4 regions of the Mesorhizobium sp. AR10 genome follow, and region 2 is predicted to be linked to each of the others. Evidence: predicted binding sites of a transcription regulator. Region 2 holds the regulator's gene; each other region holds the start of a gene.

Evidence for each region. The regulator PhoB, encoded in region 2, activates phosphate uptake and scavenging genes when phosphate is short. The targets are predictions, from matches to a motif close to TGTCATNNANCTGTCAT.
Region 1: a site for PhoB is predicted at 5,105-5,121, ahead of LHFGNBLO_RS19445 (esterase-like activity of phytase family protein). Genes of this name have one in related genera too.
Region 3: a site for PhoB is predicted at 5,759-5,775, ahead of LHFGNBLO_RS04640 (ceramide glucosyltransferase). Genes of this name have one in related genera too.
Region 4: a site for PhoB is predicted at 2,375-2,391, ahead of LHFGNBLO_RS26930 (RNA degradosome polyphosphate kinase). Genes of this name have one in related genera too.

What each region holds. Positions count from the first base shown of each region.
Region 1 covers NZ_CP080524.1:3,304,041-3,311,565, reverse strand. The annotation lists gene LHFGNBLO_RS19470 (hypothetical protein) at 1-155, opposite strand, end outside; gene LHFGNBLO_RS19465 (hypothetical protein) at 456-1,151, shown strand; gene LHFGNBLO_RS19460 (response regulator) at 1,214-1,912, opposite strand; gene LHFGNBLO_RS19455 (PAS domain-containing sensor histidine kinase) at 1,909-3,933, opposite strand; gene LHFGNBLO_RS19450 (response regulator transcription factor) at 4,378-5,079, shown strand; gene LHFGNBLO_RS19445 (esterase-like activity of phytase family protein) at 5,228-6,709, shown strand; gene LHFGNBLO_RS19440 (L,D-transpeptidase) at 6,789-7,525, opposite strand, start outside.
Region 2 covers NZ_CP080524.1:1,654,602-1,662,126, forward strand. The annotation lists gene LHFGNBLO_RS11540 (substrate-binding domain-containing protein) at 1-352, shown strand, start outside; gene pstC (phosphate ABC transporter permease subunit PstC) at 451-1,917, shown strand; gene pstA (phosphate ABC transporter permease PstA) at 1,914-3,230, shown strand; gene pstB (phosphate ABC transporter ATP-binding protein PstB) at 3,248-4,072, shown strand; gene phoU (phosphate signaling complex protein PhoU) at 4,114-4,821, shown strand; gene phoB (phosphate regulon transcriptional regulator PhoB) at 4,838-5,527, shown strand; gene LHFGNBLO_RS11570 (ROK family protein) at 5,543-6,787, opposite strand; gene xylF (D-xylose ABC transporter substrate-binding protein) at 7,161-7,525, shown strand, end outside.
Region 3 covers NZ_CP080524.1:243,904-251,428, reverse strand. The annotation lists gene LHFGNBLO_RS04670 (magnesium and cobalt transport protein CorA) at 1-867, shown strand, start outside; gene LHFGNBLO_RS04665 (GcrA family cell cycle regulator) at 981-1,499, opposite strand; gene LHFGNBLO_RS04660 (aspartate aminotransferase family protein) at 1,857-3,056, shown strand; gene argF (ornithine carbamoyltransferase) at 3,073-3,984, shown strand; gene LHFGNBLO_RS04650 (Hsp33 family molecular chaperone) at 4,063-5,091, shown strand; gene apaG (Co2+/Mg2+ efflux protein ApaG) at 5,281-5,673, opposite strand; gene LHFGNBLO_RS04640 (ceramide glucosyltransferase) at 5,882-7,039, shown strand; gene LHFGNBLO_RS04635 (O-succinylhomoserine sulfhydrylase) at 7,090-7,525, opposite strand, start outside.
Region 4 covers NZ_CP080524.1:4,815,816-4,823,340, forward strand. The annotation lists gene ppx (exopolyphosphatase) at 1-109, opposite strand, end outside; gene LHFGNBLO_RS26930 (RNA degradosome polyphosphate kinase) at 109-2,310, opposite strand; gene LHFGNBLO_RS26935 (zinc-finger domain-containing protein) at 2,456-2,701, shown strand; gene LHFGNBLO_RS26940 (FAD-dependent monooxygenase) at 2,721-3,944, shown strand; gene LHFGNBLO_RS26945 (TIGR02117 family protein) at 3,935-4,603, opposite strand; gene LHFGNBLO_RS26950 (amino acid ABC transporter ATP-binding protein) at 4,720-5,469, opposite strand; gene LHFGNBLO_RS26955 (amino acid ABC transporter permease) at 5,545-6,702, opposite strand; gene LHFGNBLO_RS26960 (amino acid ABC transporter permease) at 6,707-7,525, opposite strand, start outside.

The DNA of each region.
Region 1 (7,525 bases), 1.6 Mb from region 2:
ATCGCATTGCTGGTCAGCGAGTTGCTGGTCAGCGAATTGTGCTTCAGGCCGTTCAGCGATTTGCCGTTCGAGCCTTCCGGGCCCGCAGCGCCGGCCGGTGCCACGAAGCAAGCCATTGCCGAGGCAGCAGCCATGTAGGTCATAAGGCGATTCATCGTGATTTCCTTTTTCGTTTTCAGCGGAGCCATCCCGTCGGGTTCGCTCCATGGCGCGGCTTTTCGCTGCCGACTGTTTCGGACGAATGCCGAATTCATCAGAATTGTTTCAGTTGTTGCGATCCGCCCGCAGCGCCTGATGCAGACAGGCGGCGGTCGCCCATATGCCTCTCAAATGCCGACAATGGTGGTGCCCACACGGCGCGGCGACACAAAGGAAACCTTCAGCCGGCAAATCGGCAAATCCGCGCAACATCCCTGCATCATCAAGTGGCGCCAGAAACGAGGAGATTTCTGGCGATGCAACCTCTGCGAAAAACCAATGACAAATCGGATGGCGAGGCGACGGCGGCGCGGACGGCACGTCTGGCGGTGCTGGCGGGCACCCCGGGCCTGCTGCTGACCGCATACGCGGCGGCGACATCCACCTCGCTGACCATCCCCGCCGATCTCGCGCTGACGCTGATGGACATGCTGGTGCTGGTCTCCGTCCTGGCTGTCGCCAGCGGCAGCAAGAAACTGGGCATGAGCAAGCGGCGGGCAGCCCTGGCTGAAACGCTCGTCAATGCGCTCGCTGCCCTCGGCATGTGCCTTTCGATGGCTGTCGTCGCCGGCATCGCGGTCCAGCGCATCGCGGCCGGCGGTGTCGAACCGCACGGCTCAGGCGTCGTTCTCGCCATGAACCTGAACCTGGCCTACGCGGCGGTCAACTTCTGGATCCTGCGTCGCTGGAAGGCCCGCAACGCACTTGCCGCTTCCGCGCTGGCACGCGCGCAGATCTGTCTGTTCTCGGACAAACTCTCGTCTAACCTGCTCATCGTCACGTCGCTCGCAACAGCCATGATCTGGCAGGGCACGATCATTGCCCGCTTCATCGATCCGGTGGCCGGGCTGCTGATCGCCACCGCGACAGCGCGCTGGGCCATTCCTGTCGTTCGGGACGCTGTCCGGGGCTTGCGAAGAGAATTTCGCAGGGCACGCAAGCCAGTCGCATAAGGCGCGGCGATGAAAGGCGGCGATCCGTGCCAGGGCTCAATCTTTTCTAGCGGCGCCAAGCCTCACCGTGGGGCAGGCTCGTAGACATAGCCTTCGCCGCGAACCGTCACCAGGACAGCCGGAGCGTCCGGTTCGCTTTCGAACTTCTTGCGCAATCGCGTGATGCGGATGTCGATGCTGCGGTCGCCAGGCTCGAGGTCGCGGTTGTGCGCCAGCCGGCAAAGCTGGTCGCGCGACAGTATCTGCCGAGGATGACGCGCGAACACGCACAGAAGGTCGAATTCCATCGACGTCAACTGCACGTCGGCGCCGTCAGGATCGACCATCGTGCGGCCATCCATATCGAGGACGCAGCGGCCGAAACGGATTCGGTTTTCCGGCGCCCGCTCTTCCTCGCCAAGGCGCCGGATAACGCTCCTGACGCGCGCCAGAAGTTCGCGCGGCTCGAACGGCTTGGCCATATAGTCGTCGGCGCCGGCGGCGAGACCTTCGAGCCGATGCGGCAGATCACCGACAGCGGTCAGCATCAGGATTCCGGCGCGGCCCCGCTTGGCGATTTCGCGGGCGAGATCGTAGCCGCTTTCGCCGATAAGGTTGACGTCGAGAATAACGAGATCGGGACCGAAGCGCTCGAGTTCGGCACACATGGCCGCTCCATCCGCAACAGCTCGCACGTCGAAGCCGTGCAGCGGCAGGTAGTCGCACAGCATCTCGCGCAAGGGCGCTTCGTCGTCGACGATGAGCAATTTCTGCCTGGTCACCCTCCGACCTCGTCCATCGCGCGCAGGCGTTCCGTCACCAGCCTGCGAAAGCCTTGCGGATCGAGCGGTTTTTCGATGACGGGCGCGCCTGTCTCGCCGATGAAGCGATCGATCTCAGGGGCCAGCGTGTCGCCGGTCACGAACAGCAGGCGGCTGGCGAGCCCAGGACGCACCTCCTCCAAGGCGCGATAGAGGCCGGGGCCATCGAGGCCGGGCATGCGTATGTCGCTGATCAGCAGGTCGACCCTTTCGTGGCGCATCGCCCTGAGGGCGGCATGCGCATCATCGGCAATGGTCACGTCGTGGCCATCACGTCTAAGCATCTCGGCGATCATCGTGGCAATATCGACATCGTCGTCGACCACCAGAATGCGGGCCGCCGATGGCGCGGGCGGCGCCTTGCCGGCCGTCGCCGGCGCCGAAGCCTCGGTCTTGCCGCTCGGAAGCCGGATCGTAAACCGTGCCCCGCCGCCCTCGGTCGAATCCAGCTCTATGCTGCCGTCATGGGCCGTCACGATGCCATGGCAGACCGACAGGCCGACGCCGGTGCCCTCGCCGGCCGATTTGGTCGTGTAGAAAGGCTCGAAAGCACGCGCCCGCACAGTCTCCGACATGCCCGGACCGTTGTCGGCCACGACGATCTCGACGGCGCCGTTTTCCCCCGTGGTGATGATCGTCAGCCGCCGCGGATGCGGCACCTGCAGCAAGGCCTGCTGTGCATTCACCGCCAGGTTGGTGATGACCTGATGCAGTTGGTCCCGGTCGCCCCAGATGCTGGCGAGTCCTTCCTCCAGTTCGGTCCGGATCTCGATCCCGGCCGAGCGCAAGCTGTAGGCGGCAAGTTCCAGCGAGGCGATGACGACTTCGTTGATGTCGACGGTTCCTCTCGTCGGCGGCTTCTTGCGCGCCATCGCCAGGAACGTGCGCACGATCCGCGAGCATCGCTCGGCCGCCGCGTGGATCTTGTCGGCCCGTCCCACGGTCGCGCTGTCGGTCGAAAATTCCTTCAGCATCGAACTGTAACCGATGACGACGGACAGCGGATTGTTGAGTTCATGCGCTACGCCGGCCAGCAGCGAGCCGAGCGCGGAAAGCTTTTCGGATTGATACAGCGTCTCACGCTGGCGTGCGATCTCCGCATCGGCTTCCCGCTGGCGGGTGATGTCGGTGACGGCTGCGAGCATGGCGGGACGACCGGCCTGCGTGATCAGGCGCGCCGAAACCAGCGTATCGATCCTCGACCCTTGCATGGTGGTCATGCCGGCTTCGAACGCGTCGACAATGCCGTCTCTCAGCAGAAGCCGCATGAGATCGTCGCGCCGGGCACGGCTTTCCCAGGTCGATATCGCTTCTGCTCCGACCTGGCCAACCTCGATGCCAAGTATCTTGCGTGCCGGTTCATTGACGAACAGGATTTCGGGCCCTTCGATTGCCGAGATGGTGATCGGCAGCGGCACGCCTTCGGCGATGGCGCGAAACTGCGCCTCCCTCTCCCCCGAAAGCTTCTCTGCCTCGACGCGTGCCTGTTCGGCGAACACGCGGTCGGAGATGTCGCGGCCGACGGACTGCACCTCGATCAGCCGGCCTTCGTCGTCGAAAATGCCGTGATCGTTCCACGCCAGCCATCGGTTGATGCCATCGGGCATCGCATTGATGAGTTCTATGCTGGCATTCGGGGCCTGCGGGGTGAGACGGCCAAGATGCTCGACAAACCTGCGCCGCTCGTCCGGCGGCAGCACGTCGAGTTCGCACCAGGACGGGTCCAGTAGCTGTTCACGCGTCATCCGGCATGCCCGGCAATAGGCATCGTTGACGAAGGTCAGGTAGCCGTCGGGCGACATGCGGACGACGAATTCGGTCTGCAGTTCAACGACGCTGCGATAGCGCTGCTCGCTGGCTTCCAGCGCCTCGAGGGCAAGCCCCTGCTCGGCGTCGTCGGCGCCCTGAATGGCCGTCGGACGGACAAACTCGCGCATAAGCATCCTGTACATGGCAAACAGGAAGACAAGCAGCCCAACCATTATGATCGCGTAAGGATGAAGCGGTGCTTGCCAGCTGTATGACTGATGCAGACCGAGACCAGCGACAAGCAGCACCAGAGGCAGGCTGCAGGTAGCCATCGTCAATGCGTAACGCCTGGACAATGGCGGGTTCGAGGGGGTCGGCAAGGCGAGATCTCCGCTGACGGATGCGCCGGTCGCGATGGCGCCGTTCCCTTATGGCCAGTGGATGGTACGGCTCCCGACCTGTCAAGCCGGCCGTCCGCGACGGCTAGGCATCGTTGATGGCATTGCCGCGCACCTTGGCGCGGCGAGGTTTCATGACGATGCCGCGACGCCAGTTTTCCTGACCGCCATTGTTTCAGCCGGAGCCGGACATCAGGGCAAGGCAACCCTTGCAGTTGACCCCGGACGAATGCCCTGTACGCTCAGGTGGTCGCTCGCCGCTTGCATCCGGGGAAACGCATGGCCGACATCATTGTCGTGGACGACGAGACCGACGTGGCGTTCATGATCGCCGATTATCTGCAGGCAAAGGGCTACAGCGTCCGCACGGCATCCGGCGGCGCCGAACTGCGTGAGGAGATCACCGCGGCAAAGACCGACCTTGTCGTTCTCGACCTCAACATGCCCGGCGAGAACGGCTTCAGCCTGGCCCGCTGGCTGCGTGAGCATCACGACACGGGCATCGTCATGCTGACCAGCGCCGATTCGGTCTTCGACAAGGTGGCGGGCCTGGAGGTCGGTGCCGACGACTATCTCGTGAAGCCCTTCGCGCCGACCGAGTTGGAGGCACGGATCGACGCTGTGCTGCGCAGGCGCAGGCCGAAGGGATTGAACGGTGCCGAGATCTTGCCGGCCGGGCACTTCGCCTTCGGAGCCTATGTGTTCGATGCAAACGCGCGAAGCCTCAGAGACGCCGATGGCGTGGCCGTGGCGCTGACCCCGATGGAGCTTGATCTGGTGGCGGCCTTCGCCACCCGGGCCGGGCAGGTCATCGGTCGCGACGAACTGCTCGATCTTGCGCCACCCAGGGGCGACGAGCCCTTCGACCGCAGCATCGACAGCCGCATCACCCGGCTGCGCCGCCGGATCGAGAAGGATCCGACCAAACCGGAGCTGATCAAGACGATCCGCGGCGTGGGATACCTGTACCCGCGACGGTGATCTATCCTTGGTTCGGTGTGTGCCCTGTCACGCAAGTATCATGTTCGCGTCCTAGACCGCTTTGCGGAAAGGCATACGCGGCATCGTCGATGCGACGCGGAGCCTCTCAGAATCTCGGGCCGCTCCGGCTGTCACAAAGAGGATGTCCATGAAAACCCTGCACCGAACCGTGTCTTTCGGCGTCGCACTGGCGCTGTTCACCGCCTTGACGCCGGCCTTGGCCGAGAACTCCGCGACCGTCGGCGGCGTCAGCTTCGTCAACAAGGGCCTGGTCGGCGTCGGCCGCATCCCGGCCAACCAGAAGGACAAGTTTGGCGAGACCTTCGGCTCCGGCTCCGGCATGTCGATCGATACATCAGGCTGGACGCATGGCGCGGACGGCTACAAGGGTTCGCTCTGGCTGCTGCCGGATCGTGGCTATAATGTCGTCGGCACCACCGACTACCGGCCGCGCCTCAACACGATTGGCATCGAGTTCGCGCCGGTAGCACCGGGGGCCGCGCCCGCCGCCGGCCAGGAACAGACGGGCGTCAAGGCAACGCTCGCCGACACCATGCTGCTCACCGACGACAAGGGTGCCGATGCCACCGGCCTTGACCCGCTCAACGGCGTGCGCGCCGCTGCCGGCGACATGCCGATATTGCCCGAGGCCAACGGCAAGCTGGCACTCGACAACGAGGCGATCGCGCGGCTGCCCGACGGCTCGATGTTGATCTCCGACGAATACGGCCCCAACATCTACCGTTTCTCCGCCGACGGCCACCTGCTCTCGGCGACCCAGCCACCGGCGGCATTGGTGCCGATGCGCCACGGCACGCCGAACTTCGCCTCGGACAATCCTGGTCCCGGTGCCGCCGAACCCGATCCGAAGGACCCCGAGACCGGCCGCCAGAACAACCAGGGCCTCGAAGGCATGGCGCTGACCCCGGATGGCAAGTTCCTCATCGCGGTGCTGCAGTCGGCGCCCCGGCAGGATGGCGGCGATTCCGGCGCGACGCGCCAGAACACCCGCGCCTTGGTCTATGACGCCTCAGACCCAGCCCATCTCAAGCTTGCGCACGAATATGTCGTGCCGCTCCCGGTGTTCAAGGACGACAAGGGCAAGACCAAGGTTGCCGCGCAGAGCGAGATCGTGGCGCTGTCCGACAAGACCTTCCTGATGCTGGCGCGCGACAGCGGCAACGGCCAGGGGCTGAAAGGCGACACGTCGCTTCTGCGCCAGATCTTTGTCGTCGATGTTTCGGCCGCCACCGACATCGTCGGCGGCGCCTTCGATGCCGCCGAAAAGCCGCTGGCGCCCAAGGGCGTGCTCGACCCGTCGGTGACGCCGGCCAAGCTGACGCCGTTCATCGACATCAACGACAACAAGGAGCTCGGCCGTTTCGGCCTGCATGACGGCGCGCCGAACGACAAGAACAATCTGTCTGAGAAGTGGGAGGCGATGTCGGTGGTCAGCGTGCTCGATCCGAAGCTGCCCGACGACTATTTCCTGTTCGTCGCCAACGACAACGACTTCCTCACCCAGGACGGCTTCCAGGTCGGCGCGCCCTACAAGGCCGAGGACGGCGCCGATGTCGACACCATGTTCCTGGTCTACCAGGTGACGCTCCCCAGCCTCGCTACGAACTAGCTACACCCCTCAAGGCGGACGCGTCGAACGCGTCCGCCTTCAAACCGGTTGTCGACGATCACCAATGCCGTGAAGGCACTTACTTCAACATCTCCGCGTCCTTTGGCACGCCCGCATCGATCGGCTCGGCCGTCCTGTTCGACACGGCGGTGATCTTCCCTGCGGCCGACAGGTTCGGGCGCACGAAGACCTGCGCGACGCCGTTGACGCGGCTGTAGAGGTCGATGATGTCCTGGTTCATGAAGCGCACACAGCCGGAGGAAGCGTTCTTGCCAATGGAATCCCACTCCGGCGTGCCGTGCAGCCGGTACATCGTGTCCTTGCCGTCGCGGAACAGATACAGCGCGCGGGCGCCCAGCGGGCTTTGCGGGCCGGGCGGCATGCCGTCCTTGTACTTCGCCAGTTCCGGCCGGCGCTGGATCATTTCCGGCGGCGGCGTCCAGACCGGCCACTTCTTCCGCGCCTGAACCACGGCGCTGCCCGTCCATTCGAAACCGGCCTTGCCGAGGCTGACGCCGTAGCGGATAGCCGTGCCGCCATCGCGCACCAGATAGAGGAAGTGCTCGGAGGTATCGACGACGATCGTGCCGGGTTTTTCTCCGGTTGGGTCGGGCACGATCTGGCGCACGAACTTTGGATCGAGCTTGGCCACCGGGATCGCCGGCAGTTGATAGCCCTCGTCGACGCGCGCCGCATACATGCTTGCGGCAGCGCCGAAAGCCGAGTCGCTTGGCGGGGGCGGCGCTGCCGCTGGCGGCGTGACGACGTCCGTCGTGGTGCACGCCGATAGAGCCACGGAAGCCGCGCCCAAAGCGG
Region 2 (7,525 bases):
CTATACCGAGACGCTCGCCCGCATCGACTCCAACAAGACCGGCGTCGGCGTGTTCGGCCTCGCCTTCTACGAAAACAATGCCGACAAGCTGAAGGTCGCAACCGTGGAAGGCATCGTACCTTCGACCGAGACCATCGCTGGCGGCACGTATCCGGTATCGCGCCCGCTGTTCTTCTACGTGAAGAAGGCGCATCTCGGCGTCGTTCCCGGCCTCAAGGAATATGTCGAGTTCTTCCTTGACGACCAGATGGTCGGACCGGAAAGCCCGCTCGCCGAATACGGCCTCGTTGCTGCTCCGGACGCCGAGCGTCAGGCCCAGCGTGATGCTTTCGCAGCCGGAAAGTCGATGTAGTCAAACTACCGGATCAGGGCGCGGGCCAAAACCCGCGCCCTGATTTCGCTGCACGCCGCAATGGCGGCTGCGACCAGAGTTTTCCTTGGGGTGGGTCCATGTCTTCCTTGCTCGTACTCGCCATTGTCATTGCCATCGGCCTGGTTGCATTCTTCATCGGCCGGCAGCGTGCCGCCGTGCAGGATGATGGTCGGGTCAAGCCGCATTCGCGTGCCCACTATCACGGCTGGTGGGCTTTCCTGCTTGCTGTCCTGCCCGCCGTTCTGCTGCTTGTCGTCTGGACCATTGGCTCTTCCGTCTATCTCGACCGGCACATTCACGCTGCCTTGCCCGAGCGCACCGTCGACAGCAAGGTTGCCAGCGAGGCGCTCGACGTGAGCCTGGTGAAGAGCCTGGCCAAAGGCCTGCGCAAGCTTGATGCCAACACACAGGCCGCGCTGCCCGCCACCTTCGCCGAATTGCAGCCGCTGCTCGCCGCTAAGGGTGTGGCACTGGCAAGCGATACACAGGATTACATGATCCCGATCGCCGTCGAGGCGAACCAGGTCCAGGACAGGCTCGGCCTGTTCGGTGCTGCCGTCATCCTCATTTTGTCGATCGCCGGCGCCTTCTATGCCCTCAGGCAGATCGCACCGCGTGCAAGGGCGCGCAACAATGTCGAGAAGCTGATGCTGTGGGGGCTGCTCGCCGCCTCGACCATCGCCATCCTGACCACCGTCGGGATCGTGCTTTCGATGCTGTTCCAGACGATCACCTTTTTCGAAAGCGTGTCGCCGATGAGTTTCTTCTTCGGCACGGTTTGGGATCCGCGTTTCGCCGCAGCCGGTTCGGGCGGCAGCCAGGGCCAGTTCGGTCTGATTCCGCTTCTGGCCGGCACGCTCTATATCGCCGCCGTCGCACTGCTGGTGGCGGTGCCGGTCGGGCTGATGTCGGCGGTCTATATGGCCGAGTATGCGTCGCCCAAGGTGCGCTCGGTGGTCAAGCCGGCGCTTGAACTGCTCGCCGGCATACCGACCATCGTCTACGGCATCTTCGCGGTCGTCACGCTCGGGCCGTTCCTGCGCGACCTGTCCGCGGCGCTCACCGGCGGTTCGCCCTTCATCCAGGGCCAGAGCATCTTCACCGCCGGCCTGGTCATGGGTGTCATGCTGATCCCGGTCGTGTCCTCGCTGTCCGACGACATCATCACCGCGGTGCCGCGCGCCATGCGCGACGGCTCGCTCGGCCTCGGTGCGACGCGTTCCGAGACGATCAAGCGCGTCATCCTGCCGGCAGCACTTCCCGGCATCGTCGGCGCCATCCTGTTGACCGCCTCGCGCGCCATCGGCGAAACGATGATCGTCGTGCTGGCGGCGGGCGTCGCCGCCAATCTCACCATCAACCCGTTCGAGGCGATGACGACCATCACCGTCAAGATCGTCAATCAGCTGACGGGCGATCTCGAGTTCAATTCTCCGCAGACGCTGGTCGCCTTCGCGCTCGGCCTGACACTGTTCGCGCTGACGCTGGTGATGAACATCGTCGCGCTCTACATCGTGCGCAAGTACCGGGAGCAGTACGAATGACCGACATCCCCATGGACACGATGGCGGGTGCCGTTGCGCATCCCCGCCGCGACATCGGCCTGAAGGCCCGCTACGCCGCCGAACGCCGCTTCCGCATCTACGGAGTCATGGCGATTTCCGTCGGCCTGGCATTCCTGGCCATCATGCTGATCACCATCGTCTCGAAGGGCTACACCGCCTTCTGGCAGACGACGGTGTCGCTGCCGATCTCCTTCGACGAGAAGGTGATCGATCCCTCCAACAAGCGCGCCACCGATCCGAGCGTGCTGATCAAGGCGAACTATCCCAAGCTTGCCGAAAAGGCACTGATCGCCAAGCTCGGCATCAATCCCGACGACAAGCCGACGATCCAGAAGCTCAAGGGCTTCCTGTCCGAGGGCGCCCGCGTCCAGTTGCGCGACATCGTCGCCGCCGATCCGTCGGTGATCGGCTTGACGCGCGACGTCAACATTCTCGCTGCCGCCAATCTCGACTCGGCCTTCAAGGGCCAGATCGACCTCGGCGTCGAGGAAGCACGCCGCAAGGTTTCCGACCAGCAGATCGCCTGGATGAACAAGCTCAGGGCCGACGGCGCAATGGCAGAGCATTTCAACACCGGCCTGTTCACCTATGGTGCCTCCAGCCGCCCGGAAACCTCAGGCATGGGCGTGGCGATCATCGGCTCGTTCTACATGATGGTGATCGTGCTGCTGCTGGCGCTGCCGATCGGCGTCGCCGCCTCCATCTATCTGGAGGAGTTCGCCAAGAAGAACCGCTTCACCGACCTGATCGAAGTCAACATCAACAATCTGGCCGCGGTGCCTTCGATCGTCTTCGGTCTGCTCGGCCTTGCGGTCTTCATCAACTTCCTCGGCATGCCGCGCTCCGCCGCCTTCGTCGGCGGCCTTGTGCTGACGCTGATGACGCTGCCGACGATCATCATCGCGACGCGCGCTGCCCTTGCCGCCGTGCCGCCGTCGATCCGCTCGGCAGCGCTTGGTCTCGGCGCCTCCAAGATGCAGATGGTGTTCCACCACATCCTGCCGCTTGCCGCCCCCGGCATCCTTACCGGCACCATCATCGGCCTGGCGCGTGCGCTCGGTGAAACCGCGCCGCTGCTGCTGATCGGCATGGTCGCCTTCGTCGCCGATTATCCGACGACACCTTTCGATCCGGCCACCGCGCTGCCGGTGCAGATCTATATGTGGGCGAACGAGGCCGAACGCGCCTTCGTCGAGCGTATGTCGGGCGCCATCATCATCCTGCTCGTCTTCCTCATGGCCATGAACATCACCGCAATCGTGCTTCGGCGTCGGTTCGAGCGGCGCTGGTAGAAAAAAGGCATTTTGGTATGAACATCATGACCGAACAGTCCCTTGAAAACGCAGTGGGCGACAAAATGAACGCCAAGTCGAACGAAGTGATCAAGATGCGCGGCGACAAGGTCGGCGTGTTCTACGGCGACAAGCAGGCGCTGTTCGACGTCAATCTCGACGTCCGCCTCAACCAGGTGACGGCGCTGATCGGCCCCTCCGGTTGCGGCAAGTCCACCTTCCTGCGTTGCCTCAACCGCATGAACGACACAATCGACTCGGCGCGGGTGACCGGCAAGATCACGCTGGACGAAGAGGATATCTACGACAAGAACATCGACGTCGTCGAACTCAGGGCGCGTGTCGGCATGGTGTTCCAGAAGCCCAATCCGTTCCCGAAGTCGATCTATGAGAACGTCGCCTATGGCCCGCGCATCCACGGACTGGCAAAGCGTAAGGCTGACATGGACCAGATCGTCGAATCGAGTCTGAAGAAGGCGGCGATCTGGAACGAGGTCAAAGACCGCTTGCAGGAGGCAGGCACCGGCCTTTCCGGCGGCCAGCAGCAACGTCTGTGCATCGCGCGCGCCATCGCCGTGTCGCCCGAGGTGATCCTGATGGACGAGCCCTGTTCGGCACTCGATCCGATCGCCACGGCTCGCGTCGAGGAACTAATCGACGAACTGCGCCAGAACTACACGATCGTCATCGTCACCCACTCGATGCAGCAGGCGGCGCGCGTGTCGCAGCGCACGGCGATGTTCCATCTCGGCTATCTGGTCGAGGAGGGCGCCACCGACAAGATGTTCACCAACCCCGACGACAAGCGCACCCAGGACTACATCACCGGCCGGTTCGGCTGAGCGGTTCTGACAGCGAAGTTTCAGACACGAGGACGAAGATCATGGGTGAACATACCGTCGCGTCGTTCGATGAGGATCTGGAGCAGATCAGCCAGCTGATCCGCGACATGGGCGACCTGGCCCGCTCGATGGTCAGCGGCTCGACCAAGGCGCTGCTCAATTCGGACAACGCATTGGCGCAGCGTGTCGTTTCCGACGACGCCATCATGGATGCGCGTCAGCGCGAGCTCGACGACCGCGCCATCACGCTAATCGCCAAGCGCCAGCCGATGGCCAACGACCTGCGTGCGGTCGTCGGCTCGATCCGCATGGCTGGCGATCTCGAACGTATCGGCGACCTTGCCAAGAACATCGCCAAGCGCGTCGGCACCGTCGGCCTCAGCGTCACGCCGCGCGACCTCTCGCACTCCATCGATGTGATGGCGCAGCTGGTGCTGGTCCAGGTGCAAGGGGTCATCGAGGAATATGCAGCCGCGGACGCAGCAGCGCTCGCCACGCTCAGGAACAACGACGAGCGCATCGACGTCAAATACACCTCGGTGTTTCGCGAGCTTTTGACCTACATGATGGAAGACCCGCGCAACATCACCGCATGCACGCATCTGTTGTTCTGCGCCAAGAATCTCGAGCGCATCGGCGACCATGTCACCAACATCGCCGAAAACGCCTACTATGTGCTGACCGGTTCACAATTGCCTGCCAATCGTCCCAAGCAGGACGAAACGGCGATGTCCGCGCCGGCGGCATGACAGGGGTGACCAGTCGATGATCGCGCCACGCATCATGGTGGTGGAGGACGAGGAGCCGCTAGGCGTGCTGCTCCGCTACAATCTCGAATCCGAGGGCTACCAGGTCGAGGTGGTGACGCGCGGCGACGAGGCTGAAATCCGGCTGCAGGAAAACGTCCCCGATCTTCTGGTGCTGGACTGGATGGTGCCAGCGGTTTCCGGCATCGAGCTTTGTCGGCGCCTCAGGATGCGGCCGGAAACCGAACGGCTGCCGATCATCATGCTGACCGCGCGCGGCGAGGAGAGCGACCGGGTGCGCGGCCTCTCGACGGGGGCCGACGACTATCTGGTCAAACCGTTCTCGACGCCGGAATTCATGGCCAGGGTGAAGGCGTTGCTGCGTCGCGCCAAGCCGGAAGTGCTGTCCAGTGTGCTGAAGGTCGGCGATATCGTGCTCGATCGCGAATCGCACCGGGTCTATCGCAAGAAGAGCGAAATCCGGCTCGGGCCGACCGAATTCCGGCTGCTCGAATTCATGATGCGGCATCCCGGCCGGGTGTTCTCGCGCAGCCAACTGCTCGACAATGTCTGGGGTGAGACGATCTACATCGACGAACGCACGGTGGATGTGCATGTCGGCAGGCTGCGCAAGGCGGTCAACAATGGCCGCATGCCCGACGTCATCCGGACGATCCGTGGTGCGGGATACGCGATCAGGGAAGACTAGTCGCCCGGTTTGAATTCAGGCCACGTTCTTTCCGGTGACCGTTCGGGCCTGCGCGCCTGGTGCGAAAATCTCCTGGTCGACGAAGCTCAGCGCCCGCATGGCGCAGCCTTCGCGGATCAGCGGCAGTTCATTCGGCTCGGTGTCGAAGGAGATCGATTTCGAATGCTGGCCGCCGGCCGTCTGGGCGATGGCCTCGCGCAGTGCCGGCTCGATCAGGTCGAAAGCGGCGGCGCTGACGCCGACCATGGCGACCGGCGCCGGATCGATCAGCGCAAACAGGCTGCCGAGACCGAAGCCCAGCGCTTCACCAGCCTTGCGGTAGGCCTCGCGCTCCGGCCCGTCTTTCTCACGTGCCGCAGCTGCCAGAGTTCGCATGTCGGCGTCGCTGACGTCGGCGACCGGCTCGGCGTCCTCGCCCAATTGCCTGGCGTTGCGCCAGATGGCGTAGTTGCCGGCATAGGCCTCGACGCAGCCGCGCCGCCCACAACGGCAAAGCGCGCCGCCCGGGCGATGGATCATATGGCCGAACTCGCCGCCCGAGGAATGGGTGCCGGTGAACAACTCTCCCTTCAGCACCAGCCCCATGCCGATGCCGTGCGAGAGCAGGATGGCGATGAAGTCGTCACGGTAGCGGTCGGGATCGCGCCACTGCAGCGCCACCGCCATCATGTTGCAGTCGTTTTCCATCGTGGCCGGAATGCCGAATTCGGCCTCCAGTATGTCGGCGAAAGCAATGTCGGTCAGCGGCGTGATCGGTGACCACAGCATGGCGCGCGCGTGGGAATCGGTGATGCCCTGAATGCCCATCGCAATGCGGGCGATGCTGTGGACGTCGAGATCGGCGTCTTCGAGCCGGCGGCGGACGATGGCGACGCATTCCCCGATCAGTTCGTCGCGCGGCATGCTCAGCGTGTCCAGCCGGCGCTGTTCCTCGGCGACCAGCTGGCCGGCATAGTCGATGACGGCGACGGAAAGGAAGTTGAGCGACAGCACCACGGTCATGACCGCCGCGGCTTCCGGATTGAGGCCAAGGCCGACTTGCGGGCGGCCGCGTTTCAGCGCGACAGCCTCGCTGGCCTTGCTCTCGGCCAGGATGCCTTCCCCGATTAGGTCCGAGGAAATCGCCGATATGGTCGAATGGCTGAGACCGGTGGTTGCGGCGATCTCCGTGCGCGACGGCTGGCCGGCCCGGCGCACGGCCGAAAGCACCATCGCCCGGTTGCGCCGGCGCAAGTCGTCGTGGCGGATTCCAACCGACATGGTTCTGTCTTCCTCCCGGTCGTCGTCGCGGCCTCTCTTGATCGTATAGGCCGTCGGCGACGCCTAAAGTGCGTTGCGTCTGAATGGACTCACGCGACGCATTTTAGGGTATAGTTCCTGTGCGTGTCGTCATCCCAAAACCACTGCGCACTTTGGGCGACACGCCGTAGCAAATATTGGCAGAAGCAGGGGAGCCTGTCATTATTTATTCCGAGCCTCGAAAAAAAGTCACCAGCACATCAAAATCCATCAGAATCGATGTTGACAGTGCTCTGGTGTTAGATCAGTATTTTTTCGGGGCTCGAAAAAATAGAGCCTTGTGCCGGCCTTCGGGCCAGTTTGGTCGCGCCGCACGCGGCGCAGGGAGGATATTATGAAGAGATTCGCAGCCGCCATCCTGGCGGGTGTCGCCATGTCGCTGACGCTCGCGTCGGTCGCCCAGGCGAAGGACAAGGTCATTGGCGTTTCGTGGTCGAACTTCCAGGAAGAGCGTTGGAAGACCGACGAAGCCGCGATGAAAGCGGCGATCGAGGCCGCCGGCGACAAGTATATTTCCGCCGACGCGCAGTCCAATCCCGGCAAGCAGCTGACCGACGTCGAGAGCCTGATTTCGCAAGGCGCCAACGCGCTCATCATCCTTGCGCAGGACGCCTCGGCCATCGGGCCGGCGGTGCAGAAGGCGCTGGATGAAGGCATCCCGGTCGTCGGCTATGACCGGCTGATCGAAAACAAGGATGT
Region 3 (7,525 bases), 1.4 Mb from region 2:
TGGATCGGCTTGCTCGAGCCCGACCGCAACCTGCTGCTTCGCGTCCAGGCGCAATTCCATCTGCATGAGCTGGCGATCGAGGATGCCGAGCATCCGCACCAGCGGCCGAAGATCGAGCAATATGGCGATGCCTTGTTCATCGTTGCCCGAACCGCCCAGCTGATCGACGGCCGCGTCACCTTCGGCGAGACGCATCTGTTCGTCGGCTCAGGCTACATCGTCAGCGTCAGGCACGGTCCATCGACATCCTACGCCGCCGTCCGTCAGCACTGGGAAAGCTGCCCGCATTCGCTGGCCAAGGGCGAGGATTTCGTCCTCTATGCAATTCTCGATTTCATCGTCGACAACTACATGCCGGTGCTCGAGCAGATCGAGGACGAGGTTGAGGCGATCGAGGACAAGATTCTGCTGAAGCCGATGACCGGCCCCGATATAGAACGGCTCTACATGCTGCGCCGCGATCTGTTGCGCCTGCGCAATGCGGCACTGCCGCTGGTGGAAGTCTGCCGCCGGCTGACCAGCGCCGAACTGCCGCAGATCCATACGGCGATGCACCCGCTGTTTCGCGACGTCACCGACCACATCCGCACCGTCCAGGAGAAGATCGACAGCTTGCGGGAGGTTCTTGCCTTCGCCTTCGAGGCCAGCCTGCTGGTTGGCCAGAGCCAGGAAACGGCGAACACCAAGAAGCTCGCCTCATGGGCCGCCATCCTGGCGGTGCCGACGGCGCTCGCCGGCATTTACGGTATGAATTTCAACGACATGCCGGAGCTGCGGATGGAATATGGCTACCCGGTGGTGCTGGCCACGATCGCGCTGATCTGCTCGTTCCTGTACTGGCGGTTTCGGAAGAATGGCTGGCTGTGAAAGAGAGCGAATAGCGAATAGGGAGTAGTGAATAGGGGAAAACGGAGTTGCGTCCTCGCGGAGGCTCAATCCCGTTTCTATTCGCTATTCGCTATTCGCTATTCGCTATTCGCTCACCGGCTCCGCCGCCGCTCCGAAGCCGGCTGGAACGCGACGCGGGCGTGGTATTTGCAGTAGGGGCCGGTTTCGGCGGCATCGTTGCCGCAGAAATGGAAATCCTCCGAAAGCGGATCGCCATTCGGCCATTTGCAGGTGCGCTCGGTCAGTTCGACGAGCTGCAGATGCCGCGAGATCGGTACGACGACGTTTTCAACCGGACGGATGTAATGGCGTGCCACCGGTTCGGCATCGAACTGTGTCTGCAGCGCGTTTGCGCCGATCGAACTGGTGACATGGCGCGTGGCACTTGCGGCGCGCGACACCGATTTCTGGATGGATGATCCTTGCACGGTCTTTTTCTGCCGTGCCGGCGTCGCGGTCGAGCGTCCGCGGCCCGACAGCTTCAGCCGATGCACTTTGCCGATGACCGCGTTACGGCTGACGCCGCCAAGTTGTGCGGCGATCTGGCTGGCGCTCAGACCCTCCGACCACAATTTCCTGAGAAGTTCTACCCGCTCGTCAGTCCAGTTCATGAGACCGCTCCTGCTAAGCGTGCGGCAATCGGAATCCATTCCCGGCCCGGCAAACCCTTGCCGGGGCAGACACCACATATACTGGGTGATTAGGTCCGCCGCACGAAATCTAGTTATTTCTCGACTACAATTACCCTATGCGTTGACTCGGTGACAAGAGTCCCAAGGGCAACACGAATCGGTTTTTTCGGTTTTCCCCAACTTGCCCGGTCGCTTATGAGCCGGCGTCTCGTCGGAGGGCTTGTCGCGCGCCTTTGCACGACGTTTTCGTTGACTTCATGGCCGAAAAACACGATAAGCCGCAAAGGCCGCCGCTTTGGCGGCTTTTTTGATTTTCCGGTTCCGGAGACGCATATAATGAGCGGTTCGGCGCTTTTCGAGACCTTTGCTCGCGCACCCCTGGCTTTCGACCACGGGGAAGGCACCTGGCTGGTCACTGACAAGGGCGAGCGATATCTCGATTTTGCCGGCGGCATCGCCGTGAATTCGCTCGGCCACAGCCACCCGCATCTGGTCGCAGCACTCACCGAGCAGGCAGCCAAGCTCTGGCATGTCTCCAATCTCTACGAGATTCCCGGGCAGAGCCGGCTCGGCGAGCGGCTGGCGGAAGCCACTTTCGCCGACAAGGTATTCTTCACCAATTCCGGCGCCGAGGCGCTGGAATGTGCCATCAAGACGGCGCGGCGCTACCACTTCGTCAAAGGCCATCCCGAGCGTTTTCGCGTCATCACCTTTGAAGGCGCTTTCCATGGCCGCACCCTGGCGACCATCGCCGCCGGGGGCCAGTACAAATACCTGGAAGGCTTTGGACCCAAGGTCGAAGGCTTCGACCAGGTCGGTTTCGACGACATCGACGCCGCCGAAAAGGCGATCACGCCGGAGACCGCCGCCATCCTGATCGAGCCGGTGCAGGGCGAGGGCGGCATCAGGCAAGTGCCGACGCAATCGCTGAAGCGGCTCAGGCAATTGTGCGAACAGCACGGCCTGCTCCTTATCTTCGACGAGGTCCAATGTGGCATCGGCCGCACCGGCAAGCTGTTTGCGCATGAATGGGCGGGCGTCACTCCCGACCTCATGGCGATTGCCAAGGGCATTGGCGGCGGCTTCCCGATGGGCGCCTGCCTTGCCACCGACGAAGCCGCGGTCGGCATGACCGCTGGCGTGCACGGCACCACTTTCGGCGGCAATCCGCTGGCGATGGCGGTCGGCAACGCCGTGCTCGACGTCGTGCTGGAAGACGGCTTCCTCGAGGATGTCCAGCGCAAGGCGCTGCTGATGAAGCAGGGGCTGGCAGGTGTCGCCGACGAATTTCCCGATGTCATCGAAGGCATCAGGGGTAGCGGCCTGATGCTTGGCCTGAAATGCGCGATGCCCAACACCAAGGTCAACATGGCGCTGCGCGACCAGCACCTGCTGGCGGTTCCGGCCGGCGACAACGTCATTCGCCTGCTGCCGCCGCTCACCGTCACTGACGCCGAGATCCACGAGGCGCTCGACCGCATCCGCGCCGGCGCCCGGGGCCTGACTGAAGCCATCGCCGCGGCTGCCGCGAAGTAATCCCGGAAAAGTCCTGATGAGCCTTCGCCATTTCACCGATCTATCCGCCGTTTCCGAAGGCGATCTGCGCGTCATGCTGGACGACGCAGTGGTGCGAAAGGCCAGGCTCAAGGCCGGCGAGCGGACAAAACCGCTCGAGGGCAAGGTGCTGGCGATGATCTTCGACAAGCCATCGACGCGCACGCGCGTGTCCTTCGACGTCGGCATGCGCCAGCTCGGCGGCGAGACCATCATGCTGACCGGCACCGAGATGCAGCTCGGCCGTTCCGAGACCATCGCCGACACCGCCAAGGTGCTGTCGCGCTATGTCGACGCGATCATGATCCGCACCACCTCGCATGAGCGGCTGCTCGAACTGACCGAGAACGCCACCATCCCCGTCATCAACGGGCTGACCGACGACACCCATCCGTGCCAGCTGATGGCCGACATCATGACCTTCGAGGAGCATCGCGGTCCGGTGGCCGGCAAGACCATCGCCTGGACGGGCGACGGCAACAATGTGCTGCATTCGCTGCTGGAGGCCTCGGCGCGGTTCCGCTTCAACCTGAATGTCGCCGTGCCAGAAGGCAGCGAGCCGGCACAAAAGCATGTCGACTGGTCGAAGGCGCATGGCGGCAAGCTGAACTTCACCCGTTCGCCCGAGGAAGCCGTTCATGAAGCCGATTGCATCGTCACCGATTGCTGGGTATCGATGGGCCAGGAACACCGCGCGCGCGGTCACAATGTCTTCTCGCCCTATCAGGTCAATGCGACACTGATGGCCAAGGCAAAGCCGGACGCCCTGTTCATGCACTGCCTGCCGGCGCATCGTGGCGAAGAGGTCACCGACGAGGTCATCGACGGACCGCATTCCGTGGTGTTCGACGAGGCCGAAAACCGGCTCCATGCCCAGAAGGCGGTTCTGGCGTGGTGCCTGGGCGCTTGATCCGGGAGCGCGTGATGCCTATCTGCGGGCCATCACGCAAAAACCGCGCGTTTCGACGCATGCGCCCCGGAGGGCGGCATGGCCGCGCCCCGGAGCTTTGTCATGTTGGAAACTCATCAATTGGCTGAACAACCCAAACTCGGCGAATTCGGCTACGCCGGCGACGATCATGTCGTGCCCTTCGAGGTCGGCCCGCTCGACGTGCGCGGCCGCACCGTCCAGCTCGGGCCGATGCTCGACGCCATCCTCAGCCGCCACGACTACCCCGAGCCGGTCGCCCGCCTGCTGGCGGAAGCCTGTGTGCTGACGGTCCTGCTCGGCACCTCGCTCAAATTCGAGGGCAAGTTCATCCTGCAGACCCGTACCGACGGGCCGGTCGACATGCTGGTCGCGGATTTCTCCACGCCGCAGGCGCTGCGCGCCTATGCGCGCTTCGATGCGGACCGGCTGGAGGCGTTGGTGGCTGCCGGCGAGACTTCGCCGCAGACGCTGCTTGGCAACGGCGTGCTGGCGCTGACTATCGATCAGGGCGCCCACACGCAGCGCTACCAGGGCATCGTCCAGCTCGACGGCGAAACGCTGGAAGAGGCCGCCCGCACCTATTTCCGTCAGTCGGAGCAGATCCCCACCGATCTCAGGCTTTCAGTGGCCAAGCTGTTGACGCCCGGCGTCGGCGGCGCCCGCCAGCAATGGCGCGCCGGTGGCCTTTTGGCGCAGTTTCTGCCGCAATCGCCCGAACGCATGCGCGTGCCGGACTTGCCCGGCGGCGACGGCGATCCGCGTGAGGAAATCCACGATCCGGCCGACAATTCATGGCAGGAGTTGCTGGCGCTGCTCGGCACCATCGAGCCGACCGAACTGATCGACCCGACCATCGGCGCCGAGCGGCTGCTTTATCGGTTGTTCCACGAGCATGGTGTCCGCGTCTTCGGCGGCGTCCCGGTCGCCGACCAGTGTTCGTGCTCGCGCGACAAGATCCGCGGCATACTCGAAGGCTTTTCCGCCGACGAGATCAAGGACAGCACCGAGGATGGCGGCATTCACGTGGCCTGCGAGTTCTGCTCGAAGCAATATGACTTCGACCCTTCGGAGTTTGCGGCTCAGTAAGTCTCTTCCTTCTCCCCGTTTTCGGGGAGAAGGTGCCCGAAGGGCGGATGAGGGGCAGCGTGACCGTCGGCAAATGGCCGCGCCATTCACTAGACGCCCTTGTGCGTGGAAGATAATCTCATCGGTCCGGCGCCGCGCCTCATTGCCCTGCCGGGCATTTCTACCCGTATAAAGACGGGGAGAAAGTCGCTAATTCACCGTTCGCCGCGTGCCCGGCAGGTCGAGCGAGAAGGCGGGGATGGCGATGTCGAACGTCTCGCCCCGCTTGTTGCGCATCGTGTAGTGGCCGACCATGATGCCGGACGGTGTCGAGAGCGGGCAGCCGGACGTATACTGATAACTGTCGCCGGGGTTGAGTTCGGGCTGGTCGCCGACCACGCCGGCGCCGCGCACTTCCTCGACCCGGCCGGTGCCGTCGGTGATGTGCCAATAGCGCGATAGAAGCTGCACGAAATCGTCCGACTGGTTGTCGATGGTCACCTGATAGCCCCAGACATAACGGTTCTCCGCCGGATCCGAGCGATCCTCCAGATAGAACGGCCTGACCTGCACTTCGATGTTGTGCGTAACGGCGCGGTACATTGGCTACTCCAAGACCATACGAACGGAACTGTCGGCGCTCTCCCCGGCTTGGTCAACGACCTCAAGGGCAGGTGCCGACAAACAATGTCATTTAAGTGACACACGACAATGATGGTGTGCGCAGGCTTGTGCCGGGCGACTCAGCGCTCTGTCGAACTGTTGAAAACGGCTGTTCGTGGCCAGGTTTTCCCGGAGTGACCAGATCCCGATGGAACTGACCTTCATAGCCGCCCTGCTTTCGTCAGCCCTGCTTCTTTCAAACCTCGCCAGCATCCTGCTCGCCTCATCGCGGCTTAAGCGGCCGCGCATCATCCCGCCGCCCGTCGGCAATCAGCCGCCGGTGTCGATCGTGGTGCCGTCGCGTGGTGTCGAGCCGTTTACGCAGGAGACGCTGGCGCGCGCCTTTGCGCTCGACTGGCCGCGCTACGAACTCGTCTTCTGCGTCGCTCATGCCGACGATCCGGTGGTCAAGCTGATAAACAGGGCGATCGCCCTGTTTCCGAAGACACCGGCCCGGCTGCTGATTGGCGACGACCGCATCAGCGGCAATCCGAAACTCAACAATTGCGTCAAGGGCTGGGAAGCGGCGCGGCACGACTGGGTCATCCTTGCCGATTCCAACGTGCTGATGCCGAAGGACTATGTCCAACATTTGCTGGCGGCGTGGCGGACCGACACCGGCCTGGTCTGCTCGACGCCGATCGGCTCGCGGCCGGACGGGTTCTGGGCGGAGGTCGAATGCGCCTTCCTCAACACGCTGCAGGCCCGCTGGCAATATGCCGGTGAGGCACTTGGCCTCGGCTTCGCCCAGGGCAAGAGCATGTTGTGGAACAAGCCGATGCTCGACGCCAATGGCGGCATCCGCGCGCTTGCTGCCGAGATCGCCGAGGACGCCGCCGCGACCAAGCTGGTCAACGGGCTCGGATTGCGCGTCAATCTTGTCGCCTCGCCCTTCGAGCAGCCGCTCGGCCAGCGCACGCCTGGCGAAATCTGGTCGCGCCAGGCTCGCTGGGCTCGCCTGCGCCGCGTCACATTTCCGCTGTTCTTCGCGCCCGAGATATTCACCGGGGCGGCGGTGCCACTGGCGCTGGCGCTGATGGCGGCGGCTGGTGCCGGCTTCAGCCTGCCGGCAACCGCGATTGCCGTGCTGGCAGTCGCCTACCTGCCGGAATGCGCCCTGGCCTCGGCCAAGGGCTGGTACCTGTCGCTGCGCATGGTCCCGGCGATGATCGCGCGTGACGTAATGCTTCCCGCCATCTGGGCGCGCGGCTGGCTCGGCTTCGCCGTCGACTGGCGCGGCAACGCAATGACCATCCGCACCAAGGCCATGGCGGCCGAACTGGAAGAGACGCCGTCGGGCGCCTGAGTGGTAGCGCCCGCCTCCTGGCAGGTGAGAGTGTCCTGCCTGACAGCGCCCTATTTGGCTGACTTGAGCGCCTGTTCGATGTCCGCGAGCAGATCGTCCGCGTCCTCGAGGCCGACGGACAACCTCAGCGTGCCCGGGCCGATGCCGAGTTCGGCACGGGCTTCGTCGCTGAGGTTCTTGTGCGTCGTCGTCGCCGGATGGGTGATCAGGCTCTTGGCGTCGCCGAGATTGTTGGAGATCAGCACGATGTCGAGCGCGTTCTGGAAGGCGAAGGCCGCCTGCTTGCCGCCCTTGACGTCAAGGCAGATCAGCGTCGAACCACCCGACATCTGCTTCTTGACCACAGCCGCCTGCGGGTGGTCGGCACGGCCCGGATAGATGACGCGCGCGATTTCCGGCCGCTCTGCCAGGAAGTCTGCGATTTTGCCCGCACTTTCCGTCTGCTGGCGCACGCGCAGCGTCAGCGTCTCCAGCCCCTTCAGCAGC
Region 4 (7,525 bases), 3.0 Mb from region 2:
GCGAACGCGCCAGCCCTTCATAGACGACAAGACGGATCGAGTTAGACCCGATATCGATGATGGACAGCGGTCGGCGGTCCTGAAGCCGGCCCTGGGACGTTGAAATCATCAGCCGGACGCTGCGGCGTTTTTCTTGCGGCGCTTGAACTGCGCGATGCGCTTGGGCGCATGCGACTTCAGCGCATCGCCACGTCCGGACAGGCTCGGATTGGTCATGAAGTATTCCTGCGCGTTGAACGGTTCCTCACCCTCCTCCAGCGTCACGCGCCGGGAGGTTCCGTCAGCCAATACGTCGAAACTTTGCTGGTTGTCCATGATGTTGCCCAGCATGATCTGGCCAAGGATCTGTTCATGCACAGTTGGATTGGTGATCGGCACCATGGTCTCGACGCGGCGATCGAGATTGCGCGGCATCAAATCGGCCGAAGAGATGTAGATGATCGCCCCGTCCGACGGCAGGCCATGTCCGTTGCCGAAACAGTAGATGCGGCTGTGTTCGAGGAAACGGCCGACGATCGACTTCACCCGGATGTTTTCCGACAGCCCAGGCACCTGCGGCCTCAGGCAGCAGATGCCGCGCACGACGAGGTCGATCTCGACCCCGGCGCGACTGGCGTCATAGAGCGCGTCGATGATGATCGGATCGACGAGCGCATTCATCTTCATCCAGATGCGCGCCGGCCGGCCTTCGAGCGCGTGGGCAACCTCATCGGCAATGTGCTTGAGAATGCGGCTTCTCAGCGTGAAGGGCGAAATGGCCAGCCGCATTTCATCGGTCGGCTCGGCATAGCCGGTGATGAAGTTGAACAGCTGGGCGACATCGCGGGCGATCGTCGGATCGGTGGTGAAGAAGGACAGGTCGGTGTAGATGCGCGCGGTGACCGGATGGTAGTTGCCGGTGCCGAGATGCACGTAGTTGCGCAGCTTGCCGTCCTCGCGTCGCACGACCAGCGACATCTTGGCGTGGGTCTTCAGTTCGAGGAAGCCGAACACGACCTGGACGCCGGCGCGTTCGAGGTCGCGCGCCCAGCGGATGTTGGCTTCCTCGTCGAAGCGCGCCTTGAGCTCGACCAGTGCCGTCACCGACTTGCCGGCCTCGGCGGCGTCGACCAGCGCGCGCACGATCGGGCTGTCATTGGAGGTGCGGTAGAGCGTCTGCTTGATCGCCACCACTTCGGGATCGGCCATCGCCTGGCGCAGGAACTGCACCACCACGTCGAAGGATTCGTAGGGGTGGTGGACGACAATGTCCTTCTCGCGGATGGCAGCGAAACAATCGCCGCCATGCTCGCGGATGCGCTCGGGAAAGCGCGGGTTGTAGGGCCTGAACTTCAGGTCGTCGCGGGCAACGGCAACGATCTCGGAAATCTGGCTGAGCGCCAGCGGACCGGTCAGAACGCTTATGCGGCTTGACGACACGCCAAGTTCGCCGCCGACGAAGTCGCGCAATTCGGACGGCATCAGTCTGTCGAATTCGATGCGGATGACCGAACCGCGGCGCCGCCGCTTCAGCGCCGTCTCGAACAGGCGCACGAGATCCTCGGACTCCTCCTCGACCTCGATATCACTGTCGCGGATGATGCGGAACGTGCCGGAACCCTTGACCTCGTAGCCTGGGAACAGCTTGCCGATATAGAGGCCGACCGCTTCTTCGAGCGGGATGAAGCGGACATGGTGCTTGCGGTCCGGCAGGCGGATGAAGCGCTTCAGCGCCACCGGCAGGCGCAGCAGCGCGCTCATCTCCTCGCCATTCTTGCGGTGGCGCAGTTGCAGCGCCATCGAGAAGCCGAGATTGGGAATGAACGGGAACGGATGCGCCGGGTCGATCGACAGCGGGGTCAGCACCGGAAATACCTGTTCCTGGAAATGGTCCTCGAGCCAGGTCTTCTCGTCCTTGGTCAGGTCATCGCGGGTGATGCTCTCGATGCCTTCCTTGTTGAGCAGCAGCATCAGCGCCGAAAGGCTCTTCTGCTGGTCCTCCTGCAGGCGCTCGACCTCGCGCAGCAGCTGTTCGAGCTGCTGCTCGGGCGTGCGGCCGTCCGGGCTTTTGAGCGTGATGCCCTCGCGCACCTGACCGGCGAGACCGGCGACGCGGACCATGAAGAATTCGTCGAGATTGGCCGCCGATATCGACAGGAAGCGGACACGCTCCAGCAGCGGATGGTTGAGATTCAGCGATTCCTCGAGAACGCGGCGGTTGAACTGCAACCAGGAAAACTCGCGGTTGACGAAGCGGTCGGGGTTGCCGCCTTCCGGGCGGGCCACCTCGACATTCACGAATTCGCTCTGCACCGGCTTCAGTTCGTTCATGATTCCTGCTCTTCCCGCACCGTCTGCCGGTTAACCGGCTTAACTTATCCTCTGACAGGCTTTTGCGACAGTTTCATTTCATCGATCTTGCAAAGAGACGGGTTATGATCCAGATGCAGAAGAGATTTGCGTTAAGGAGACGACGATGGCAGGCGGTTCCATTCCCCATTTCCAGAACGATGCGGGCCATCCGGCGATCGACATCGGCGTCAAGGAATTCATGTGCACCGGCGCCAATCCGCCTTTCGACCATCCGCATGTGTTTCTCGACATGGGCGACGACAATGAGAAGGTCTGCCCCTACTGCTCGACGCTTTACCGCTATTCGCCGAAGCTGAAGGCGACGGAAACACAGCCCCCGGGCTGCCTCTATCTCGACCAGGCCGCCTGATTCCCAGACGACAAGCCCAATGAACGACGCGCGGTCCCGGCAGGTCGTCATCGCCGGGGCGGGTGTTGCCGGGCTGACAGCCGCACTGGCCTTCGCCAAACGCGGTCATCCGGTCAAGCTTTTCGAACAAGCGCAGCGCCTCGAAGCCGCCGGCGCAGGCATCCAGCTTTCCCCCAATGCCACGCGCCTGCTTCGCCAGCTCTGCGTGCTCGACCGGCTGTTGCCGGCGGCGGTGCGACCGGAGGCGGTTGTGCTCAAGGACGCAGGAACATTGCGCGAGTTGGCACGGGTGCCGCTGGGACAAGCGGCCGAAACGCGCTGGCAGGCGCCCTATCTCGTCGCCCACCGCGCCGACCTGCAAAGCGCGCTGATGGCGCGCACAGCCGAGCAGCCCCAGATCGAGCTTGTCACCGGCGCCAGCGTTGGCAGCGTCGCCACAGGGCCGCACGGTGTCACTGCAACGGCCGAAATCGCCGGCAAGATCGTCACGGCAGAGGGCTTCATACTAATCGGCGCCGATGGCGTCTGGTCGGCGATCCGCGCACTTGGCAGGCTTTCGACCAGGAGCCGGTTTTGCGGCGAGCTTGCCTGGCGCGCCACGATCCCTGCAGACAGTACTGCCGGGACGGCCTTTGCCGCTGCAGGGGCCGCCAACTGTGTGACCACCTTCCTGCATCCCGGTTTCCATATGGTCGCCTACCCGGTCAGCAAGGGCGCCGCCTTCAACCTGGCCGCCTTCACCAAGGGCGAAAGCATCGCCGAGGGCTGGTCAGGCAATGCCGACACCAAGATCCTCGCCGGCGCCATGCGCGGCACCGCGCCGGCATTGGCCCGGCTGGTCGAGGACGCCGGCCGGTGGACGGCCTGGCCCATCCACACGGTCGACCAGAAACAACCCTGGACGAGCCCTGCCGGCATCGCGCTGATCGGCGACGCGGCGCATGCGATGACGCCGTTTGCGGCGCAGGGCGCGGCGATGGCAATCGAGGATGCCGTCACCCTCGCCGGCGCCATCGCCGCCTCGCCGGCCGATACTGCCCGCGCGCTTGCTGCCTGGGAGCAGGGGCGGCGTCCGCGCGTCGCAAAAGTCGCCCGCCGCGGTGCGGTCAACCGCCTCGCCTGGCACGCTTCAGGACCGGTGGCGATCGCGCGCAACCTGTTCCTGACGATGCGCTCGCCCGAAAAACTCGCCGCCGATCTCGACTGGCTCTATGGCTGGGAGCCCGCCGAGGCTCAATTGTAAAGCCGCATCGACAGGCCGAGCGAGGCCGGCAGCGGGTTCCACCAGCCGGTGCGCAGGCCGGCGACGCGCAGTGCCGACGCCGTCCAGGTGTTGCAGCCGACCAGCGCGTTGAAATGGCCGTTAGCTTCGTAGAAGCGGTCGAACCTGGAATAGGCTGCATCCGGGACAAGGATCGGGCCGTTCGGGCCCTGCTGGAAACTCGCCACGATGAAATCGAGCAGTGCCGTAAAACGCTCCTCGCCGATGTCGAAGCCGGTCACGTTGGGGCGCGGCTCGGGGATCTCGCCGGCGACATCGACATGCATCACCGAGGTGTCGAGAGTCAGCGCCTTGATCACCGGCACCGCCTTCAGCTCGGACCAGGTCGGCGTCTCCAGATAGAAGGCACGGCCGCCCCAGCCGAAGACGATGTAGCGGACCTCCGGACTGTCGGCGGGAATGCCGGCGTTGACCAGGAAATGGAAGCGCTTGCGCACGTCGTCATCGACCGGAATGGCGATGTCGGTGTGGATTGGATTTTTCAGTACCAGTATGTGGCGCGTGCCGGCGGGTGCCGCGGCTGCGGCCCGCCACAGCGGTCGCGGCACCAGCGTGCCGAGCGTCGCAGCAAGCGCAACCGCGACGACCAGCGTAGCGAGGATGCGCCCGAGTTTCCTCATGAGAACCTATCCTGCGATCAGTTGGCGGCGAGATGCGAGTCGACCTACTTTCGACCATAAACGCAAAAGAGCCCGGCCATGGTGTGGCCGTGCTCTCTTGATCTGCGTCGGATCGATCAGTGCAGGATCTGCGACAGGAACAGTTTTGTCCGCTCGTGGCGCGGATGGTCGAAGAACTCGGCCGGCGTGTTCTGCTCGACGATCTGGCCCTGATCCATGAAGATCACGCGGTTGGCGACCTTGCGCGCAAAGCCCATTTCGTGGGTGACGCAAAGCATGGTCATGCCTTCTTCGGCCAGACCAACCATTGTCTCCAGCACTTCCTTGATCATTTCCGGATCGAGCGCCGAGGTCGGCTCGTCGAACAGCATGATGCGCGGGTTCATGCACAGCGAGCGGGCGATCGCCACGCGCTGCTGCTGGCCGCCGGAAAGCTGTCCCGGATATTTGTTGGCCTGCTCCGGGATCTTGACGCGCTTGAGGAAGTGCATGGCGATTTCCTCGGCCTGCTTCTTCGGCGTCTTGCGCACCCAGATCGGCGCCAGCGTGCAGTTCTCGAGGATGGTCAGATGCGGGAACAGGTTGAAGTGCTGGAACACCATGCCGACCTCGCGGCGCACTTCGTCGATCTTCTTCAGATCGTTGGTCAGTTCCTTGCCGTCGACGATGATCTTGCCCTTCTGGTGTTCTTCCAGCCGGTTGATGCAGCGGATCATTGTCGACTTGCCGGAGCCCGAAGGGCCGCAGATGACGATGCGCTCGCCGCGCATCACCTTCAGGTTGATGTCCTTCAGCACGTGGAATTCGCCATACCATTTGTGCATGGCGATGATGTCGATGGCGACATCGGTGTCGGAGATGTGCATCTTGGCGGCGTTGACCTTGATCTCTTCCGCGCTGACGGCATTTTCTGTGGCCATGGCAGGTTCCCCTTTTTGTTCTTAGCGTTTGTGGCCGGTGTCGAGCCGGCGTTCCGTGTACATTGAATAGCGCGACATGCCGAAGCAGAACAGCCAGAAGACGAAGGCAGCGAAGATCAGGCCGGACCTGGCCGTCTGCGGCGTCGCCCAGTTGGCATCGGAAAAGTTCAGCTTGACCACGCCGAGCAGGTCGAACATGCCGATGATGTAGACAAGGCTGGTGTCCTTGAACATGCCGATGAAGGTGTTGACGATGCCGGGAATGACCAGCTTCAGCGCCTGCGGCAACACGATCAGGTTCATCTTCTGCCAGTAGCCGAGGCCGAGCGAATCGGCACCCTCATACTGGCCCTTGGGAATGGCCTGCAGGCCGCCGCGCACCACTTCGGCCATGTAGGCGGCGGCAAACAGCGACACGCCGATCAGCGCGCGCAGCAGCTTGTCGAAGGTCACGCCGGCCGGCAGGAACAGCGGCAGCATGACGCTGGCCATGAACAGAACGGTGATCAGCGGGATGCCACGCACCGTCTCGATGAAGACGACGCACAGCGTCTTGACGATCGGCATCTTCGAACGCCTGCCGAGGGCCAACACGATGCCGATCGGCAGCGACGCGGCAATGCCGACGAAGGACAGGCTGAGCGTCACCAGCAGGCCGCCCCACAGCGGCGTTTCGACATGCGGCAGGCCGAACATGCCGCCGACCAGCAGGACGAAGGCAAGGATCGGCATCGCCAGGAAGAACAGGAGGGCGTTCAACCCCTTGTGCGGCACGCGCGGGATGAGCAGCGGCACCAGCAACGCCACGAACAGGATGGCGACGAGGATCGGCCGCCAGCGCTCCTCGATCGGATAGCGGCCGAACATGAACTGGCCGAACTTGGCGTTGACGAAGGCCCAGCAAGCACCGGACCATCCGTCCGGCTGGATGCCGCCTTGCGCCACCGTGGCGCAGAAAGTGCGGTCGGTTCCGGTCCACTGGGCGTTGATGAAGGCCCAGTTGATGACTTGCGGCAGGATCATCACCACCAGCGCGATGCCGATGACGGTCAGGATGGTGTCGCCAACCGAGCCGATCAGGTTCTGGCGCACCCAGGCACCCGGACCGCGCACGCCGGCCGGGGGCGTCTGCGCCAACGCCATTTCGGTGCGAACCCAGGAGGTATCGTGTTCCTGCATGGCCCTACCTCTCCACCAGCGCCATCTTGGCGTTGACCACATTCATGACCGCGGAGGTCAGCAGGCTGAGTGCCAAGTACACGACCATCATGATCAACACGCACTCGATCGCCTGGCCGGTCTGGTTCAGCACCGTGCCGGCTGTCGCCGTCAGATCGGGATAGCCGATGGCAATGGCGAGCGAGGAGTTCTTGGTCAGGTTGAGGTACTGGCTGGTCAGCGGCGGAATGATGATGCGCATCGCTTGCGGAACGACGACGAGCCGCAGGATCGATCCAGGTCGCAAGCCGAGCGCTCCGGCTGCCTCGGTCTGGCCCTTGCTGACACCCATGATGCCGGCGCGCACGATCTCGGCGATGAAGGCCGCCGTGTAGCAGGACAGCGCCAGATAGAGCGACAGGAACTCCGGCTTGACCTGGAAGCCACCGGTCAGGTTGAAGGTCGATTGTTTTGGAAAATCAAAGGTCAGCGGGAAACCGCTCAGCGCGTAGGCAAGCAGCGGCAACCCGACGACAAGCGCCACTGATGTCCAGAACACCGGGAATTGCTGGCCGGTGGCCATCTGCCGCTGACGCGCCTTGCGGGCGACGAACCACGCCATGGCGATGCCGACAAGCAAAGCGACGAAGATCAACCAGGAGCCATCGCCCCAGACAGCGCGCGGAAAATAGAAGCCGCGCTGGTTGAGGAAGGAGCCGAACGGCAGGTTGATGCTCTCGCGCGGTATGGGAAGCACGGCAAGCACGCCGGAATACCAGAAGAAGATGACCAGCAGCGGCGGTATGTTGCGGAAGATCTCGACATAGACCATGCAGATCTTGCG